DNA from 2 places in the Streptomyces sp. NPDC006624 genome. Region 1 is predicted to be linked to the other one. Evidence: riboswitches for the same ligand, from Rfam matches in the RefSeq annotation. Region 1 holds a riboswitch; the other holds the start of a gene.
The links. Region 1 has a riboswitch for cyclic di-AMP ahead of ABZY20_RS16890 (M23 family metallopeptidase). Riboswitches for the same ligand answer to the same signal wherever they lie in the genome.

Region 1 (5,579 bases):
GGCGCCCGCGCTCCCGGCCCGGCCGTAAAATCGGGAGCACTGTGTCTGACTCCGCGAACACCCCCGCATCCCATGAGCACGTCACCGCCCCCGGCACCGGCGCGCCCCTCCGGCATGCCCGGGCCAAGGGCGAGCCGCGCTTTCCCGACGGGCCGAAGGCCGATCCCGCTGGGTCGCACTTCGAGCGGCGGATCCGGAGTTTCCAGCCCCGGCGCAGCCGGGTGACCGCAGGGCAGGCGGACGCGCTGCAGCGGCTGTGGCCCAAGTGGGGCCTCGACATCGACGGCCACGGGCCCCTGGACCTCACGGACCTCTTCGGCAACGACAACTCCGTCGTCCTGGAGATCGGATTCGGCATGGGCGAGGCCACCGCCCAGATGGCCGCCGCCGACCCCGCCACCAACATCCTCGCCGTCGACGTCCACACCCCCGGCCAAGGCAACCTGCTCAATCTCGCCGACAGCAACGGCCTGTCCAACATCCGGGTCGGCAACGGCGACGCGATCATCCTGCTCCGCGAGATGCTCGTCCCGGACGCCCTCGACGGCCTCCGCGTCTACTTCCCGGACCCCTGGCCCAAGAAGCGGCACCACAAGCGCCGGCTGATCCAGCCCGACTTCCTGACGCTGGCCGCCACCCGGCTGCGCCCCGGCGCGCTCCTGCACTGCGCCACCGACTGGGAGCCGTACGCCGAGCAGATGCTCGAGGTCCTCACGGCACACCCCGACTTCGAGAACACGCAGGCGGACGGCGGTTTCGCGCCGCGCCCCGGCTTCCGTCCGCTGACCCGTTTCGAGGGCCAGGGACTGGACAAGGGACATGTCGTGAACGACCTCCTGTTCCGTCGCGTACCACACGCGGACCAGCCTCCCGCCGGCGACTGACCGCACCGCACCGCCCCCGGCACGTCACCCGCCTGCGGACAGCGCCCCACCGTCGTTAGGGTCGATGCCGTGGCCACCTGCCCCCCACAGCCGTATCCCGCTGCTCCCGCCGACGGCGCCCCCGTCGGCGGCCCGCTGCGGCACGCCCACTGGTGGCAGCGCCCCTGGGTGCGCTACGGCGGGCTCACCACGCTGCTCGCGCTGTCCGGCCTGGTCATCCTCGCCCTGGTCCGCGAGGAGACCGGCACGGAGGGGTTCCTGGTGGGGCTCGGTCTGGCGCTGCTGCCGGTGCCCCTGCTCGTCGCCTCGTTCCGCTGGCTGGACCGGGTGGAGCCGGGACCCTGGCGCAACCTGGTGTTCTCGTTCGCCTGGGGCGCCTGCGCGGCGGCGCTGATAGCGATCGTCGCCAACAGCTTCGCGACGCGGTGGATAGCGACGGCGACCGCGGACCCGGCCGGCGCGGACACGCTCGGCGCGACGGTCATAGCCCCGGTGGTCGAGGAGTCGGCCAAGGCGGCGGCCGTGCTCCTGGTCTTCCTCTTCCGGCGCCGTGACTTCACCGGCATCGTCGACGGGGTGGTGATAGCCGGTGTCACCGCCACCGGCTTCGCCTTCACGGAGAACATCCTCTACCTGGGCACCGCGTTCGGCACCGACCAGCTCACCGGCGGCACCGGCATCGCCTCCGTCACCGCGGCGACCTTCTTCGTGCGGATCGTCATGTCGCCGTTCGCGCACCCGCTCTTCACCGTGCTGACCGGCATCGGCTTCGGCATCGCCGCGCTCTCGGCGCACCGCCGGCAGCTGCGCCGGATCGTCTTCCCGCTGGGCGGGCTGCTGCTCGCGATGGGCATGCACGCGATGTGGAACGGCTCGTCGGCCTTCGGCGAGTACGGGTTCTTCGCCGTGTACGCGGCGTTCATGGTGCCCGTCTTCGGGCTGCTGACCTGGCTGGTGATCTGGACGCGGCAGCGCGAGCTCACGACCGTGCGGACGGAGCTGCCCGCGTACGCGGTGGCGGGCTGGCTGACCCCGGCCGAGCCGTACGCGCTCGGCTCGATGCGGGCCCGCCGGATCGCCCGCCAGTACGCCCGCCGTCACGCCGGGAAGGCGGCGGCACGGCAGGTCGCGCAGTACGAGGCCTACGCGACGTCCCTGGCGTTCCTGCGCCACCGGGGCCGCCTGGGCCGGGCCGGGGCCGACTTCGTCGTACGGGAACGGGAACTGCTGAACGAGCTGTGGCGCCGCCGCGAGGCGGCCCGCCCGGCTCTGGACCACGCGGCCCGGGTCACGGCCCCTCCGGTCCCCGTGGCGGCCCCGCCCTGGCCGGTGCATGGGATGCACGGGATGTACGGGGCTCACGGGGCGCACGGGATGCACGGCCACGGCCATCCGCAGACGCCGTACCCGGCCTGGAACCCCTACCGCTCCTAGAACCGCGAAGACCGGCAGCCCTGACGTCGGGGGGTCGTCGTCAGGGCTGCCGGTGCTTCGATCGGCGTGCGCTGCTTACGGGTTGAGGCCCTTGTCCCGCAGCCAGGCCATGGGGTCGATGCCGCTCGACGAGCCCGCGGCGTGGACCTCGAGGTGGAGGTGGGCGCCGGTGACGTTGCCGGTGGCGCCGACGCGGCCGATCACGTCGCCCGTGCTGACCTTCTGGCCGACGCTGACGCCGATGGACGACTGGTGGGCGTACCAGATCTCCGTGCCGTCATCGAGGGTCAGGACGGTCTTGTAGCCGTAGGAGCCGTTCCAGCCCGCCTCGGTGATGGTGCCGCTGTGCACCGCCTTGATGGGCGTGCCGGTGGGGGCGGCGAAGTCGAGGCCGGTGTGGTAGCCGGAGGACCAGTAGGCGCCGGCCTGACCGAAGGACGAGGTGATGGTGTACGAGGAGGTCGGCAGCGTGTACTGCTTGGCGAGGGCGGCGAGCCGCTCGGCCTCGGCCTTCTTGCGGGCCTCCTCCTCGGCCTTCCGCTTGGCCTCGGCGGCCTTGGCCTCGGCCTCCTTCTCCGCCTTGGCGGCCGCTTCCTGAGCGGCCTTCTCGGCGGCGGCGGCGGCTTCCTCGGCGGCCTTGGTGTCGATCTGGTCCTGCTGGTGCTCGACCTGGGCCATGATCCGGGCGCGCAGGGCCTCGCCGGCGCCGCTCGTGCCCTGCTCGGTGTCCGCTGTGGTCGTGCCGAGGCTGCTGAGCGGGGTGGCGGGAACTTCGGGGGTGTCGTCGTCCGAAAGGAGGGAACCCACCGAGGGAAGGTCCGGGACGGAGATCGACACCGGCGGCTTGCCGGTCTGGGCGCTGGCCATGCCACCCGCGCCGACGGCGGCTATGACGCCGACGCCGAGGACGGTGGAGCTGCGGGCGAGCCCTCCGCCGCGCTGCTTGGTGACGCGGTGCCGGCCACGGACGGGGCGGATGGACTCCGCGGTGGGGTTCCACTCCTGGAACGGGCCCTCGTCGGTGCGATGGGCGCTGTAGCCGAAGACCTCGGTCTCGCGCTGGTCCGTCGCGAACGGGGCCTCGGGGGCAGGCCGGTTGGACGCCACGTGGGCGTACTCCTTTCCTTCCTTCTCGCCTACCGGGTTAGCTGACGGGTTCGGAGCAGGAAGGTCTCCTACGCGCGTATACCAACCGTGCTTCCACGGCGGTATCCGCCCGATTCACCCCAAGTGGTGGTTCCCCGGTTCCCTTTCGGGATTCGGCGCGTGCGCACGGAGCCGCCTTCTGTGACGGCTGGGACGACCGCGCTGCGTTATCGAACGTTAATAGACGCGCGGTGGGTATTCCAGCGGTTCCGCTTGATCATTAACCTTTTTTCGCGCGGACCAACCTGCCATGACCGGGCAAATTCGGGCGAGTTGACCGCTTCCCGTGTGACTTCTGGGATATGACGATGCGTCAGTCGTGACGCGGAGCGGGGCCGTTCACTCACCGTGCGTAATGGCGTGGGCGAGGAAAGAACCGAGGGCCGGAACCCTTTCGGATTCCGGCCCTCGGCCTTCAGTAGCGGGGACAGGATTTGAACCTGCGACCTCTGGGTTATGAGCCCAGCGAGCTACCGAGCTGCTCCACCCCGCGTCGTTGTGACTCCAGTGTACGCCATGCGCGGGACAGCTCGTGCACACCGGCCGTTCAGCGGCCCGGAGCGCTCGCGTGCGTGAGGGTTTCCCAGGCCGTGAACAGGCCGTCCGTACCGGCGGGCCTGGTCCGGACGGCCAGCCGGTGCGCGGCCGGGACGGACTTGCCGAGGCGGCCCTCCAGGTGGTGCAGCGCGACTTCCAGACCGGGTCCGAGCCTCCCGTCGAGGCGGCCGCCGCACAGCCACGCCGGCGGGCGTCCGTCCAGCTGGTGGCGGGCGTGCAGGGCGAGCGCGGCGGTCAGCCGGTCCTCGATCTCGCCGTAGAGGTCGACCCCCTGGTGCCAGGCCGTCTCGGCGATGTGGGCCGTGGCGGCGAGCGAGGCGCCGACGTGCCGCAGGCTGCGGCAGGTCTCCTGGGCGACGCCGTCGCGGTAGGTGCGCAGCCCGAACCAGCGGGCCGCCGTCCGCTGCGGGGTGTCGAGGCCGGAGCCGGGCGCGGGGAGCGGGGTGCCGCCGTCCTTCTCCAGGTAGAAGACGGCGGGCACGCGTTCCCGGAAGCGCTCCAGGGCGTGGTCGAAGGCCCGGTGGTCGTCGAGGAAGACGGCGACGGCGATGACCGCCTCGGTCGCCACCAGATCCCAGGTGCCGCTGAACTCGGGGACATCGCCCGCGACTTGGGGGAGGTGGACGGTGCGCAGCATGGACGCGAAGCGGCGCACCCGCTCGGCGGGCCAGCCCCCGCCGGGTGTGTGCCGCACGATCTCCGCGGCCCGCGCCCAGACCGACCCGGTCCAGCCCGCCTGGAGCACGGCGTTCTCCCCGGCGTGCCGGCGCAGCGTGCCCGACCAGGCGTCCATGATCTGCCGGGCCTTGGCGGCGTGCCGCGGCTCGCCGGTGACGGTGAAGAGCAGGGCCTGGGTGTAGGCGGCCAGGGCGTCCTCGCGCTCCTCGGCGCAGCCGCGGCCCGCCGGGTCCCCGGCCGGGCAGACGACGCTCGCGCGGGGCTCGGCGCGGTGCCGGTAGGAGCCGTACGGGCTGTCCCGCATGGCCAGGTAGGCCTTCAGCCAGGGCTGCCGGCCGGCGGTGACGTTCGCGCGTACGGCGTCCAGTCCGGCCCGGTCGACGAGGACGCCGGGGTGGGTGAAGGGGGCGTCGGCCGGCAGGGACCTGCCCTTGCCGCCGGTGCGGGCGTCGGCCGCTCCGCAGGCGGCGAGCAGGACGGCCAGCAGCGGTGCGAGCAGCAGCGCCGCCGTGCGTCGTCTCCTCACTGCCCCCACGCCCACTGCCCACATGCCCACTGCCTCCGCGCTGTCGTACCGGCCCTGCAGTCAGCGTGACCCGGCGGGCGGCGGGCCCGCAGGATCTGTTGGTCCGATCGGCCCGCGCGTCGGCACGGCGGGTGACGGCGGCGCAGGCCGGAGGTTGCGTCAGGGCAGCAGATGACGGTTCGGGGCCTTGGCCCGTTCCTCGTGCCCGGGGAGGACGACGACCTGCGCCCCGCCGGCCGCCAGCACGCCGCTGCCGTCGGCCTCCGTGACGAAGGTGTCCGGCTCGCGCCAGGCCGTGACGACGCGCCGGACACCGGCGTCGAGGATGAGCAGGGCGCAGGGCGCGGGGCGTG
Region 2 (5,579 bases), on a different contig from region 1:
TCTTCGCGTCCACGGCCACCGTGACCGCGCCGACCGTCGAACCGGACTGCTTGGGCTCGATGACCAGCTTGTAGGCGTCCCGGTCGGCGACGCGGGCGGTGCCGTCCACGGTCACGGACGTCGTGTCGTCGACGGCCTTGAGGGCCTCCTTGGCGAAGTCCTTCGGGGTGGCCGGCGGCTGCCCCTTGTGGTGCTTCGGGCTGTCGTGACCGGTGCTGTGGAAGACCTCGTTGGACTCGCTGTCGTAGGCCCAGACGTCCTTGCCGTTGTGGATGAGGCTGTACTCGGCGGCGTTCTCCAGCAGCGACAGCTTCTGCCGGTCCGGGCCGTCGGCCGCGACGCGCAGGGTGTGCGTGCCGGAGGCCAGTTCCGTGAGCTTGGCCGTCGGGTCGGCGGAGGAGCCGCCCTCGCCCCCGCCCGCCGCGCCGGACAGCAGGCTCGACTCCAGACCGCCGAGGTTCGGCAGGCCGAGGTCCGTGCTGATCTTCACCGTGCCGGACAGCTGCTCCACGTCCGACTGGGCGATCTTCTCGATGAGCTGCTCGGCGGTGATCTTCGGAAGGTCGGGGTCGCCGGAGTCGGCGAGTGCGGGGACCAGCCCGATCGTCGCCGCCGCCACCCCCATCACCGTGACCGGGACGACGTACCGGGCGGCCTTGCGGCGCGCGGAGCGCCGCTCCTCGGCCTCCCCGGCGGTCGTGCTGTCGTCGGATGCGTGCGGTGCCATGTGTGCCCTACCTCCGTGTCGGCGGCGGCTGTCCGTGTCGTCCTCGCACTCGTCCCTGAGCCGCCATTCTCACCCGAACAGGTGAGGAGTGGTGTTTTCCGTGGTCTCCATCTGACCAAATCGGCCAGGGAGATACGTCAGACCGCGGGCTCAACTCCGCGTACTGCTGCGGTATGACACGACAGGGCTGCATCTCCCCCGACCCGTAGGGGTCGTGAGGAGGGACGGCGGCTAGCCGGCGCGGTGCACCACGGCGTCGGACAGTTCCACCAGGGCCGTCTTCGCGGCGCACTCGGGCAGCGGTGCCAGCGCCGAGCGGGCCTCCTGGGCGTAGCGGACGGTGTCCCGCCGGGCCTGCTCCAGCGCCGGGTGGGCGCGCAGCAGGCGCAGGGCCTCGGCGTGCCGGGCGTCGTCGGTGAGGTCGGAGTCCAGCAGCTCGCACAGGGCGAGGTCGTCCGCGAGACCGAGCCGGGCGGCCCGCTCGCGCAGCCGCAGCACCGGCAGCGTCGGGATGCCCTCGCGCAGGTCGGTGCCGGGCGTCTTGCCGGACTCGTGGGAGTCGGAGGCGATGTCCAGGACGTCGTCGGCGAGCTGGAAGGCGACGCCGAGCCGCTCGCCGTACTGGGTGAGCACGTCCACGACCGTGTCGGCGGCGCCGGACATCATCGCGCCGAAGCGGCACGAGACGGCGACCAGCGAGCCGGTCTTGCCGCCCAGCACGTCCAGGTAGTGCTCGACGGGGTCGCGGCCGTCCTGCGGTCCGGCGGTCTCCAGGATCTGCCCGGTCACCAGCCGCTCGAACGCCTCGGCCTGCACGCGCACCGCCTCCGGGCCGAGGTCGGCCAGGATGTGCGAGGCGCGCGCGAAGAGGAAGTCGCCGGTGAGGACCGCGACGGAGTTGCCCCAGCGCGTGTTGGCGCTGTCCACCCCGCGGCGCACGGTGGCCTCGTCCATCACGTCGTCGTGGTAGAGCGTGGCCAGGTGGGTCAGCTCCACGACGACGGCCGACGGCACGATGCCGGGTGCGTGGCGGTCGGCGCCGAACTGGGCCGAGAGCATCACCAGCAGCGGCCGGAACCGCTTGCCGCCGGCGCGCACCAGGTGCTGGGCGGCCTCCGTGATGAAGGGCACCTCGCTCTTGGTGGCCTCGAGCAAGCCTTCCTCGACAGCCGTCAGCCCGGCCTGGACGTCGGCTTCCAGAGCCTGGTCCCGCACGCTCAGCCCGAACGGCCCGACGTCGGTCACGAGGGGTCTCCTGTCTGCTGTGTCTGCCGGTGATTACGCGGATTGTCGATAGGTCGCTGCCCTCACTCGAGTCAGCGTATCCGGTCACGTTTCGATCACCGCCAGCGCCCGGGGTTACAGGCCGGGCGGTATCCGATCACGACCGCCATGCTCCCGATCAGCTCATAAGAACAGACATTTATCCACTTTCCATGACGTGGTGGGTGATATGCGATTTGCCGTGTGAATAGAGCAAATTCCCTTTGCGGAGCATTGCGCCCCGGAACGTGATCAGTGAATTGAATCACTTCCGCCCTCCGGCGGCCCCACCCCGGCACCGGCCCGTACCCCCGTCCACCGAAAGCCAGTTGAGCCTTGGCAACCGCAAAGGATCAAGCACCCCCATACCCCCCGACCAAGGTCAACAGGCGCGATATGTGACGCCGCTGCTTGTTCCCGACATGTGCTCTCGCATACGTTCCGGCCCTGTCCGAGCGGACGCCGAATCCTGCCCCCGCCCGGATACCCCACAGAACCGACCACTCACGCAGGGCAGGAGCGGGGGACCCAGGTAAGTCGCCGGTCCGCACAGCGGAACGGCTCGGGGTGAAGCCGCGCACGGAACGACAGCTCCCTGCGCGGCCGGGCATCTTCCGGCCCGAACCCGACAGCTCACCTCGCAGGCGCCGGAGAGGAACATCGCCATGCCCGCACGAGGTAAGCACCGTCGCACCGGAACGAACCCGATCACCCGCCGTGTCATCGCCGTCGGCACCGGCGGAGCGGCACTGACCCTGCCGCTCCTCGGCGCGACGCACGCCGTCGCCGCCGAACCCCAGAGCGCCGCCGTGCGGTCCGTTCCCCAGGCCGCCCAGCCCGCCAAGTCGCTCACCCACACCGTGGCCAAGGGCGACTCGCTCTACCGCATCGCGGACAAGTACGACGTCTCGGGCGGCTGGAAGCAGCTCTACAAGGACAACCGCGCCACCGTCGGCGACGACCCGAAGCTGATCCACCCGGGTCTGAAGCTGAAGGTCAAGACGGTGAAGGCCCCCGCCGCGAAGAAGGCGACCCCGTCGTCCGCCCCGGCGAAGCCGGCCGCCAAGCCCGCCGGCGGCGCCGCCCAGGCCACCCAGGCCTCCGCCAAGACCTACGCGAACAACCTCGACGGATGGATCCGCGAGGCGCTCGACATCATGGCGCAGAAGGGCATCCCGGGCTCCTACGAAGGCATCCACCGCAACGTGATGCGCGAGTCGTCCGGCAACCCGCAGGCGATCAACAACTGGGACTCCAACGCCGCCAAGGGCACCCCCTCCAAGGGCCTGCTGCAGGTGATCGACCCGACCTTCGCCGCCTACCACGTCGAGGGCACCCCGTACGACCCGTACGACCCGGTCGCCAACATCACCGCAGCCTGCAACTACGCGGCCGACCGCTACGGCTCGATCGACAACGTCAACGGCCCGTACTGATCCGCACCGCCCAGCAGTCGCTCGAGGACGACGGCGATGCCGTCGTCCTCGTTCGACAGGGTGATCTCGTCGGCCACGGCCTTGAGTTCGGGATGGGCGTTGGCCATCGCGACGCCGTGGGCGGCCCAGTCGAACATCGGGATGTCGTTGGGCATGTCCCCGAAGGCGATGGTGTCGGCCGGCCGCAGACCCAGGTGCTCGGCGGCCAGTGCCAGGCCCGTCGCCTTCGTGACACCGCACGGCTGGAGCTCGACCGTGCCGGGCCCCGACATCGTCACGGTCGCCAGCGAGCCGACCACCGAGCGGGCCGTCGCCGCCAGTTCGTCGTCCGACAGCCGGGGGTGGCGCAGCAGCACCTTGCTGATGGGTTCGGCCCACAGCTCGTCGCGCCGCTCGACCCGTACCGCGGGCAGGGTCGGGTGGGGCATGAGATAGCCCGGCTCGATCAGGGTGAGCCCGTCGACCCCGTCCTGGTCGACCGCCGCGTACACCTCCCCCACCTCCGCCTCGATCTTGCCGAGCGCGGTCTCGGCCAGTTCCCGGTCCAGCGTGACGGACCACAGCAGCCGGTTCGCGCCGGCGTCGTACACCTGCGCGCCCTGCCCGCACACCGCGAGCCCCCGGGCGCCGAGGTCGTCCAGGAGCGGTCGCACTCTGGGCGCCGGCCGGCCCGTCACCACGAGGTGCTGGGCACCGGCGTCCGCCACCCGCGCGAGCGCGGCGAGGGACCGGTCGGACAGGGTGTCGTCGCCGCGCAGCAGCGTTCCGTCCAGGTCGGTGGCGATGAGTGAATATGCGATGGGTGCGGCCATGATCAGAGAATACGGACAGTGGGCGCGTACGTTTCATCGCACGGTGCACACCGATTGCCCGGTTGAAGGCCCCTCTGCACCGGTTGGCAGCAACATGGTCCGCTACCTACCCGTGAGGGCGTCCCGGGCGGTACCTTCCAAGAGTCCAGGGGGGACTTGATCGGGGGGGTCGGGTTGAGCAGTGGGCGCATTCGTGTGGCCGGGCCCGGTGAGCTCGGCGAGGGGGAGAAGGAGCGCTGGCGTGCGCTGCGCGCGGCCTCGGGGGCGCCGCGCAACCCCTTCATGGAACCGGAGTTCACCGCGGCCGTCGGTCTGGTGAGGCCGCGCGCCCGGATCGCGGTGGTGTACGAGGGGCGGGAGCCGGCCGGTTTCCTGCCGTACGAGCGGGGCCCGTTGGGGCAGGGCCGGGCGATCGGGCTCGGCGTCTCGGACGCGCAGGGCGCGATCCTGCGGCCTGACCTGGACCTGGAGACCGGCGAGCTGCTGCGGGCCTGCTCGCTGTCGAGCTTCGCCTTCGACAACCTGGAGGCCGGGCAGCGGCTGTTCGTCCGGCACGCGGCGGAGGAGCACGCGACCTTCCTCGTCGACGTCGAGAAGGGCTACGAGACCTACGAGTCGGTGCTGCGCGCCCGGTCGCCGAAGTTCCTGAAGACCACCCTGGCCAAGGAACGCCGGCTGGGGCGGCAGGTCGGCGCGGTGCGGTTCGTGTTCGACGAGCGGGACCCGGCCGCGCTGCGCACGCTCATGGCGTGGAAGTCGGCGCAGTACCGCAGGACGGGCCGCCGGGACCGCTTCGCCCAGGAGTGGATCACCCGGCTCGTCGGGCGGCTGTCGCGGACCCGGGCACCGGAGTGCAGCGGCACGCTGTCCGTGCTGTACGCCGGGGAGCGGCCGGTCGCCGCGCACTTCGGGCTGCGCTCGGCATCGGTGCTGGCCTGCTGGTTCCCGGCGTACGACCCGGAGTTCTCGAAGTACTCGCCGGGTCTGGTGCTGCATCTGCGCATGGCCGAGGCCGCGGCCGCCGAGGGCGTCGGCACGCTCGACCTGGGGCGGGGCGCCGCTGAGTACAAGGACGCGCTGCGGACGGGCGAACTGCCCGTGTACGAGGGCGCGGTGACGCGGCCGGGGGCGGGCGCGGCGCTGCACTGGCTGAGCCGCGAGCCGGCGCGCCGCGCGCACAGCTTCGTCCGTGGCCGGCCGCGGCTCGCGTCGCTGGCCGCGCGGACCCTGAAGGGCGCGGCCCGGCTGCGCCGTACCTGACACACGAGTGGGGGGGAGGGCGCATGGCCGGTGCGGCGCGTGCGCGCGAGGAGATCCGGCGGTTCCTGGACATCGGGGCGG

Region 2: linked by a shared signal. The riboswitch ahead of ABZY20_RS19945 (LysM peptidoglycan-binding domain-containing protein) and the one ahead of ABZY20_RS16890 (M23 family metallopeptidase) in region 1 are both predicted to bind cyclic di-AMP.

The regions. Positions count from the first base shown of each region.
Region 1 covers NZ_JBEXOM010000007.1:357,617-363,195, reverse strand. The annotation lists gene trmB (tRNA (guanosine(46)-N7)-methyltransferase TrmB) at 42-884, shown strand; gene ABZY20_RS16895 (PrsW family intramembrane metalloprotease) at 954-2,318, shown strand; gene ABZY20_RS16890 (M23 family metallopeptidase) at 2,394-3,425, opposite strand; cyclic di-AMP (ydaO/yuaA leader) riboswitch at 3,437-3,593, opposite strand; tRNA gene ABZY20_RS16885 (tRNA-Met) at 3,884-3,957, opposite strand; gene ABZY20_RS16880 (alginate lyase family protein) at 4,012-5,226, opposite strand; gene ABZY20_RS16875 (dihydrofolate reductase family protein) at 5,386-5,579, opposite strand, start outside.
Region 2 covers NZ_JBEXOM010000010.1:68,334-73,912, reverse strand. The annotation lists gene ABZY20_RS19955 (sigma-E factor regulatory protein RseB domain-containing protein) at 1-727, opposite strand, end outside; gene ABZY20_RS19950 (polyprenyl synthetase family protein) at 959-1,972, opposite strand; cyclic di-AMP (ydaO/yuaA leader) riboswitch at 2,478-2,652, shown strand; gene ABZY20_RS19945 (LysM peptidoglycan-binding domain-containing protein) at 2,656-3,426, shown strand; gene ABZY20_RS19940 (HAD family hydrolase) at 3,390-4,238, opposite strand; gene ABZY20_RS19935 (GNAT family N-acetyltransferase) at 4,413-5,498, shown strand; gene ABZY20_RS19930 (glycosyltransferase) at 5,522-5,579, shown strand, end outside.